Regions from separate parts of the Bradyrhizobium sp. WCU1 genome, predicted to be linked through region 1. Evidence: predicted binding sites of a transcription regulator. Region 1 holds the regulator's gene; each other region holds the start of a gene.
What was found. Region 1 encodes LexA, which represses DNA repair genes until DNA is damaged. Its sites were predicted from a motif close to TGTTCNNNNTGTGTTCNG; they were not measured.
Positions count from the first base shown of each region.

Region 2: ACTUWL_RS16445 (YifB family Mg chelatase-like AAA ATPase) is a predicted target of LexA. The motif match lies at 1,360-1,377, and genes of this name have one in related genera.
Region 3: ruvC (crossover junction endodeoxyribonuclease RuvC) is a predicted target of LexA. The motif match lies at 968-985, and genes of this name have one in related genera.
Region 4: ACTUWL_RS19170 (ATP-dependent Clp protease adaptor ClpS) is a predicted target of LexA. The motif match lies at 840-857, and genes of this name have one in related genera.

Region 1 is NZ_CM130280.1:7,021,127-7,023,325, forward strand. It holds gene ACTUWL_RS32950 (hypothetical protein) at 120-548, opposite strand; gene lexA (transcriptional repressor LexA) at 813-1,517, opposite strand; gene ACTUWL_RS32960 (molybdopterin molybdotransferase MoeA) at 1,762-2,199, opposite strand, start outside.
Region 2 is NZ_CM130280.1:3,539,493-3,541,691, forward strand. It holds gene ACTUWL_RS16445 (YifB family Mg chelatase-like AAA ATPase) at 1-1,309, opposite strand, end outside; gene ACTUWL_RS16450 (hypothetical protein) at 1,533-2,199, shown strand, end outside.
Region 3 is NZ_CM130280.1:2,402,745-2,404,943, forward strand. It holds gene ruvA (Holliday junction branch migration protein RuvA) at 1-143, opposite strand, end outside; gene ruvC (crossover junction endodeoxyribonuclease RuvC) at 415-942, opposite strand; gene ACTUWL_RS11080 (YebC/PmpR family DNA-binding transcriptional regulator) at 1,166-1,912, opposite strand; gene ACTUWL_RS11085 (methyl-accepting chemotaxis protein) at 2,126-2,199, shown strand, end outside.
Region 4 is NZ_CM130280.1:4,125,227-4,127,425, forward strand. It holds gene ACTUWL_RS19170 (ATP-dependent Clp protease adaptor ClpS) at 1-811, opposite strand, end outside; gene ACTUWL_RS19175 (mechanosensitive ion channel domain-containing protein) at 1,136-2,199, shown strand, end outside.

The sequences.
Region 1 (2,199 bases):
CGCAAATGCCGTCCGTCGACACAAATCGCCCTACGCGCCCCGGAACCCGACGTCCGGGGGCGCTCGAAATCGCTTAGGTCATCTGCCGCCGAATGGATCCTTCCGCGGCGACGATGCGTTCAACCCAAAAACAGCGACGCGAATGCGGAGGGCCGCCGCTCCACAACCTTCGGCTTCTGTTCGATCTGCGGATGCAATGCCGGCAATTGTAGCACACTGACGCGCTGTCCCTCGACAAGCTGAGTCACCAGCACGTGGCTGCCGTCGGGGAATTCGACCGCGTCGTGATGGCGATCCGGCACGTCGGGCTCGACTTCGTTGAACACGCCGACGCGGAAGTTCATCGTCTTGGTCCAGATCCAGCGGCTGTCGTAGCGAACGTTCTCGGCGAAAGCGAGCTCGGTGCCCGGCAGCATGCAGACCGCGACAGTGGGATCGTTCTCCGAAGCAAAGCCGCGGGTCGAGGTGCCGCGGAAAGTCGTCGTGATCAGCGTCTCTCCGACAATGGCGGGGCGCGATGCCACGGCGTGCAGACTGTAGTCACACATCGGATGGCTCCTCATTGAGGTAGCGACCCGTGCCTCTCCATGAGGCATAGGGCCTCTACCAGAGTGGACGATAGCGAACGAGTGTCTGCTCGTTTCTGGGCGATTGTACGACTGCTCCGCGAACGCGCCGATCACAAACACGCGACGCTGCGTGAGAGGTATCGGAGCGCATCAGCCAGCCTGCACGAGAAGCCGCGCGTGACGCTATCTTTCAAGGAACGGTCCGATGTGCCGCTCGTTCCTCGCCGCCGCAAGTATTTGCATTCAGTACTTGCGGTAGAGGCCGATCAGCTTGCCCTGGATGCGGACCCGGTTCGGCGGCAGGATGCGCACTTCATAGGCCGTGTTGGCCGGCTCCAGCGCGATCGACGCTCCGCGGCGGCGGAAGCGCTTCAGGGTGGCTTCCTCCTCGTCGATCAGCGCCACCACGATATCGCCGGTGTTGGCGACGTCGTTGCGCTGGATCAGCGCCATGTCGCCGTCGAGGATACCGGCATCGACCATCGAATCGCCGCGCACTTCCAGCGCATAGTGTTCGCCGGCGCCGAGCATGTCGGGCGGCACGCTGATGGTGTGGCTACGGGTCTGCAGCGCCTCGATCGGCGTACCGGCGGCGATCCGGCCCATCACGGGCACGGCGACCGGCCGGTTGCCGTCGTCCTCGGCGATCGGCGGCGTGCTGGTGCGCTTGCCGAGGGTGCCTTCGATCACGCTCGGGGTGAAGCCGCGGCGGCCATTGCCGCCGCCGGCCGACAGCTCGGGCAATTTGATGACTTCGATGGCGCGGGCGCGGTTGGGCAAGCGGCGGATGAAGCCGCGCTCCTCCAGCGCAGTGATCAGGCGGTGGATACCGGACTTCGAGCGCAGGTCGAGCGCATCCTTCATCTCGTCGAAGGAGGGCGGCACGCCGGCCTCTTTCAGACGTTCATTGATGAAACGCAGAAGTTCGTACTGTTTGCGCGTGAGCATCTCGAGTATTCCCCCGGTTGATAGCGTCGTTCGATTCCGAGACTCTTCAGTGGGGCCTGCACGCCGGGCCTGACCTCCGAAGCACGGTGCTCATTGCAAGCACTCCCTCGCGGCCTCCCGATTGTAGACACCAGTACTCGAAACAAATCATGAACGGACACTATATGTTCGATATGTGTTCCGCAACCACTTAATTTCAGGTGAACGTATCGGGCAACGCACAACGAGCGGGCCGCGAAAGCCCTCACTCGGGCAGCGTCAGGATCTCGCATTCACTGCCTTTGATGGCAGCAGGCGCAAACGGCGGACGCACGAGAAGTGCCCGCGCCGCAGCAAGATTCCCGAGCAGCGACGAGTCCTGCTGCATGACAGGCGTTGCGATCAGCGTGCCGTCATCGTTCTCCTCGAGACGTGCGCGCAGATAGTCCTCGCGCTGATCATTGGCGGCGAGGTCGCGGCCGAGCAGGGCGGTGGTGCGGACATGATGAATCGTTTTCCGGCCGCTCAGCGCCCGAATCAACGGCACCAGGAACAGGAAGGCGCAGACATAGGATGACACCGGATTGCCGGGCAGGCCGATCACCCGCATCGCGCCTAACCGGCCATGCATCATCGGCTTGCCGGGCCGCATCGCGATCCGCCAGAACGCCATCCTGACGCCCTCGGCCTCCAGCGACTGCTT
Region 2 (2,199 bases), 3.5 Mb from region 1:
GGATCTGCGGCATGCCGGCCGCAGCATAGCGTGCGAGCTGGATGTCGCGCGCCGCCGCAACACGCGCGGCGACCTCGGCCGAGCCCTCCGCCGGCGGCGGCAGGATCAGGTCCGCCGCGGTCACGGCGGGCACCTCGATCCGCAGATCGATGCGGTCCATCAGCGGGCCCGAGATCCGCATCTGGTAGTCGGCGGTGCAGCGGTCGACAGGTGCGCGCTTGCAGGAATAGCCGGGCTCATAGGCGTGGCCGCAGCGGCACGGGTTCATCGCCGCGACCAGCATGAAGCGCGCCGGATAGGTCACGCGATGGTTGGCCCGGCTCACCGAGACCTCGCCGTTCTCCAGCGGCTGGCGCAGCGAATCCAGCACCCGCGGATCGAACTCCGGCAATTCGTCGAGGAACAGCACGCCCTGATGCGCGAGCGAGATCTCGCCCGGCTTGGCGCGCATGCCGCCGCCGGTCAGCGCGGCCATGCTGGCGGAATGATGCGGGCTGCGGAACGGGCGCCGCGCCGTCAACGCGCCGTCGCGGATCTCGCCGGCGACGGAGGCGATCATCGAGACCTCGAGCAATTCGGACGGCGACAGCGGCGGCAGGATCGAGGGCAGCCGCGCCGCCAGCATCGACTTGCCGGCGCCGGGCGAGCCGATCATCAGCAGATGATGCCCGCCGGCGGCCGCGATCTCGAGCGCGCGCTTGGCGCTCTCCTGGCCCTTGATGTCGCGCAGGTCGAGCAGCGTTTCCTCGCGCGCCTCGTTCTGGTCTTGCACCTTCGGCTGCGGCCGCGACAGCAGCTGCGTGCCCTTGAAGTGGTTGGCGATCTGGATCAGCGAGTGCGCCGCGATGATCTGGATGTCCGGGCTTGCCCAGGCGGCTTCCGAGCCGCAGGCGGCCGGACAGATCAGCCCCTCGTCGCGCGAATTGGCGCCGATCGCGGCGGGCAGCACGCCCGCCACGGCTGCGATCGAGCCGTCGAGCCCGAGTTCGCCGAGCACGGTGAAGCCGCTCAGCGCATCCGGCGGGATCGCCCCGATCGCCGCCATCAGGCCGAGCGCGATCGGCAGGTCGTAATGGCTGCCCTCCTTGGGCAGGTCGGCCGGCGCGAGGTTGACCGTGATGCGGCGGGCGGGCAGCGCCAGCCCCGAGGCGATCAGTGCCGAGCGCACCCGCTCGCGCGCCTCCGACACCGCCTTGTCAGGCAGGCCGACGATCGTAAACGCCGGCAGTCCCGGCGCGACCTGGACCTGCACGTCGACCGCGCGGGCCTCAATCCCCTCGAATGCGACGGTGGAAACCCGCTGGACCATGCTGCCCCTATCTTCCGCAATTAAGGGTAGTGGAAACTGGTGGAAAGCGCAAGAACATTACGGGAACAAACTTCAGCGGCAACCTCCTCATGGTAAGGATGCTGCCGACGAAGCTCTTGTGAACTGAAGTGAGGGCAATGTGTCCCGTTACAGCCAACTCTACATTGATCAAGCAGGACCGGTATCGGACAGCCCGCGCGCTCGCCGACGCGTCGGAAAGCTGATGGAGAGAGTCAGCACCGACGACACCACGCCAGAACTGCGAGATCTCTTGGAGCGCGAGTTGGGAATTCGGGTAAAGGCTACCTACAATATCGAATGGATCTCATTTTGCGAGAAATGCGACGTTCGCGACTTTCTTGATTGCATTACACTCGCCAATACTTTCTTCGTAAAGAGAGGCCAATCGGCCGGAGCACGCCTTTGGCAGCTGGAGGTTCGGCGCATCTTTACTGAAGAACGCCTTGCGTATGAAATCGATGAAAGTTGCGTTGTCCATCCAGCCGTAGACCAAGAATTTCAGAGGAACCGTCGGTCCACCTTGGCTGGACTCCAGAATGCCCGATATTCGAACAGCCTAGCGGCATTCGAACGAATATCCGACCAACTGGCGGAGCAGCCTCCTAATGGAAAAGACGCTTGGCGAGCAATTTTTAGCGCGGTAGAGGGGCTTTTTCGTCTGATGTTTCCTTCTGCGCCCCAGTTAAATGCCGGAGCTGCGGAAACTCACCTAGGTTCGACTATTCAGCAGACGCACGCGAACGACGCAACCGCAATGCGAGCAGCTAACAAACAGCTGGCATCGTTCAGGGACTGGATAGATTCCTCGCACAATTATCGCCATGAGCAGGGTAGTGAAGAGCCGGTTCAGCCGCCCATTGATCTCGCGA
Region 3 (2,199 bases), 2.9 Mb from region 1:
GAGAGCACGGCCGCTCCGCCCGGCGACGGCAACGCCTGCAGCGTGCGACCAGCGCAATGCACCTGATAACCGACGCCGCCGACGTCGAGGATCACGTAATCCTCGCCATAGGAATCGATCAGGCCTTTGAGCTTGCCGATCATCTTGCCACCTCGCACTCGGTGCTCGCACTGCGTTCGAATGCTTCAGTGTGGGACGTACCGGCGGAAGGGCTCCCTCCCCCCTTGCGGGGGAGGATTAGTGAGAGGGGTACCACACGACGCGCTCTCTCAATTTCCGTTTCGGCGGCGGGTGACCGACCTTGCGAGAGTGATGAACGCATCGACCGTCTCGCCCTGGGCTTACCCCTCTCCCCACCCCTTGCCCGCAAGGGGGGAGGGAGCCCGATCAGCGCGCCCGCCTCACTCGCACCGATCATAGGTTCGCCACCCTGAGCCGCAGCGCCGCACTTTGGCGGTGATGGGCATGGGTGATCGCGACCGCGAGCGCGTCCGCGGCGTCGGCGGAGGGCGGCTCGGCTTTCGGCAGCAGGATCTTCAGCATCACCTGGATCTGGTTCTTCTCGGCGTGACCGGCGCCGACCACGGTCTTCTTGACCTGGTTCGGCGCGTATTCGGCAACCGAGATACCGAACATTGCGGGCGCCAGCATGGCTACGCCGCGGGCCTGGCCGAGCTTCAGCGTGGCAACGCCGTCCTTGTTGACGAAGGTCTGCTCGACCGCGGCCTCGGCCGGCCTGAAGTCGCCGAGCACCGCGGCAAGCCCCTCATGGATCGCGAGCAGCCGGCTCGCCAGCGGCAGATCGTCCGGCGGCTCGACCGAGCCGCAACCGATATACACCAGACGGTTGCCTTCGGTCTCGATCACGCCCCAGCCGGTGCGGCGGAGACCCGGATCGATACCGATGATGCGGACGGGAGAGCGAATCGGCTGGGCTGTCATGGGGTAGTGATACCGCCTGGCCTGCGAGAACGAAACACAAACGGAGTACCATCCCCCGCTCCGCGCGTCATCGCACGGTGCCCGTCATCCAGCCGTGCTCGTCATCCCCCGCGAAAGCGGGGGATCCAGTACGCCGCGGCCTATCGGATCAAGCACAACGACAGCCTCTGGAATACTGGATCGCCCGGTCGAGTGTTCGGGCGATGACAGCAGAGTAAGTGGCTCAGCCGCCCATCTTCGCGATCAGCGCGTCGGACACCTCGAAATTGGCGAACACGTTCTGCACGTCGTCGTGCTCGTTGAGCAGATCCATCAGCTTCAGCAGCTTTTCGCCGGTTTCGTCGTCGACCGCGACGGTGTTCTGCGGCTTCCAGGTCAGCGCCGCCTTGCGCGGCTCGCCGAACTTCGCTTCCAGCGCCTTGGCCACGTCGCGGAAGGTATCCTGCGAGGCGTAGACCTCGTGGCCGCCCTCGCTGGACACCACGTCGTCGGCGCCGGCCTCGATTGCGGCGTCCAGCATGGCATCGTCGGAGGCGACCTTGGCGTCGTATTCGATGATGCCGGTGCGATCGAACATAAAGGCGACCGAGCCGGTTTCGCCGAGATTACCGCCGGACTTGGTGAAGAACGAGCGGATGTCGGAGGCGGCGCGGTTGCGGTTGTCGGTCAGCGCCTCGACGATGACGGCGACGCCGCCGGGGCCATAGCCCTCGTAGCGGATCTCGTCATAGTTCTCGCCCTCGTTGCCGGCCGCCTTCTTGATGGCGCGGTCGATATTGTCCTTGGGCATGTTCTCGGCGCGGGCCGCGACCACGGCGGCGCGCAGGCGCGGGTTCATCGCCGGATCGGGGGTGCCGAGCTTGGCCGCCACAGTGATTTCGCGCGCCAGCTTGCCGAAAAGCTTCGACTTCTGGGCATCCTGCCGGCCCTTGCGGTGCATGATGTTCTTGAATTGGGAATGGCCGGCCATGCGACGTCTCTTCGAGGCTTAGGGTCTGAACGAGGGTGGAAAACGCGGCCTTATAGGCCTCTCACGGTCAAAATCAAAGGATCGGCGAGGCCTTCGGGCCCGGGAATACTACCGCATGCCGGAATATGAGGCACTTGTTAACCATGACTTCATGCCCGGATGCGAGGATCGCCGCCGTCCCGCCGTAACTTTCCCAGAGCCCCCGGAACTCCCATGGCGTTCGGTTTGTTTCGAAAGCAAGTGCCGGAGCCGGTTGCGCCAACCGTCGCGCCGCAGGTTCCAGCCGC
Region 4 (2,199 bases), 2.9 Mb from region 1:
CGCCGGCAGGTAACGCAATCTCAATGCGCAGCGACGGCTCGTGATTGTATTCGCGATAGAATGTCAGCAGCACGGCGTAGCGCAGCTCGCCGGTTCGGCACAGCCATAGTCCATTGACGAGGCACTTCACCGGCTCGGCCTCGCCGATATCGACATCGCGATATTGCGGCGGCGCGATCGCCGGTGCATTGCGGCCAGCCTTCATCAGCGCCGCGAAGTCGAGCGTCTCGTAGCGATATTCCTCATGGATGCCGAAGAAATGGATCGGATCGGTGAACAGCTTGTCGATCGCGACCTGAACATCGGCGCGCATGTGGCCCGGAAACTGTCGCGCCCGTGTCACGATCAGGTTGCGCGGCACGCCGGCGAAATGCCAGTCGAGCGCAACGTAAGCGGATCGAAACGTCTCGCCCGGCAAGTCTTCCGAACTGCGGCGTGCCGCGAGCAGGCAGTCGCTGCACAGCGATGCAGTCGTCGTACCGGGGATCAGAATCTCCGTCACGGCCCGCGGGGCTTCGCAGAGATCGCAGGGGCGGCTGGCGTCGGCGGATTCGGTGCTAATCATCAACGGCTGGCCGTTGGAGCGGATCAGCCATTTCGCCGAGTTGAAGATGGCCCGTGCGACCGGTCCCGGATAGGGGCCGCAGGGAATAGCGCCGTTGGCCTCGATCAAGGCGGCGCAGGCAATGGCTTCCTGCTCGGATTTCCCGAACACCGTACGCAACAGGTCCTGCACGAACTCCAGCGGCGTTTCGTCGTCATCATGAATGAAGAGCCGGACCGGACCGTCGTCGCTGAACACGTCGTGCATGATCACCTCGAAACGCAATCGGAACCAAAAGAACAAAATAAGAACATCATGGCCGCCGGCCTGCGTCAAGCGAAAGATTCCGGCGTCTCATCCCTGACGTGTGGTGACCCGGCTCGGCCGGCCCAGCGGGATGCGCGTTGCATGCGTAAACGCCGCTCAACACTTGTGACGATTGTGTTGCGGCAAATGCCAAGACATGGCCGCCACAGCGGCAAACTTCCGACACATCATCGGGGCGAAAAGGAATAATCCGACATGACGCGAGCGCGGGGCAGATTCTCTTGCAGGAATCTTCCGTCGCGCGATTGTTTTTATGAGGCCTTCGTGTCGCACAGACTCCGTTTTGCGATTCTTCTCGTCTTCACTCTGCTCATCTCTCCCGCACTGGCGCAGCCGGGCGCCAAGCCGGCTTCGCCGCAGCCCGTTACCAGCGACACGCTGACGCCTGAGCAAGCCAAGCGCGCGCTCGAGACGTTGCAGGACGACAAGAAGCGCGGCGAGATCATCAACACGCTGCGCGCCATCGCCAAGGCCTCGCCGCAGGCTGCTGCCCAGCCGGTGGCTGCGGAGCCTGTGCCCGAGCAGCATTCGCCGATCCCGCTCACCGCGGACAGTCTCGGCGCGCAGCTCCTGCTGATGGTGTCCGAACAGGTCGGCGAGATGTCGCGCGAGGTTGCCGATGTCGCGCGCACGCTGACCAACTTTCCGTCGTTCTACTACTGGTTCCTGCGCACCGCGAATGATCCGGCTGCCTATGGCCTGCTGATCGATATCGCCTGGAAGCTGGCGCTGGTGTTCGGCTGCGCGCTGCTTGTCGAGTGGGTGGTGTTCCGCCTCATCAAGCGGCCGGTGGCGTTCCTGGAGCAGCGATTGCCGCAGACGGCGCGGGTGCCGGCGCAGGCGCTCGCCAGCGCCGATCCGCCGTCGTCGGTCGCCGACGTCACGCCGGAGCCCGAGCTGCATCGCCGCCGGCTCAGCCTGGCGCGGGCCTGGCAGTCGGTGATCCGGCTGCCCTTCGTGCTCGGGCGCCTCGTGCTCGAGCTGTTGCCGGTCGTGGTCTTTGTCAGCGTCGCCACCGCGCTGCTCGGCACCGAGATCGGCGACCAGTCGACCACCCGGCTCGTGATCCTTGCGGTCGTCAATGCCTATGCGCTCTCGCGGGCGCTGATCTGTGCGGTGCGGGCGCTGGCCGGTCCGTTCGGCCTGTTCCGCGTCCGGGCCGAAACCGCGGCCTATATCGAGATCTGGGCGCGACGCATTGTAGCGGTCGGCGTATCGGGCATCTGCTTTGCCAATGTCGCGTTGCTGCTCGGGCTGCATCGCGCCGGCTATGCCGCGCTGCTGCGGCTCGTGATGCTGATCGTGCATCTGTTCGTTGTCGTCATCAT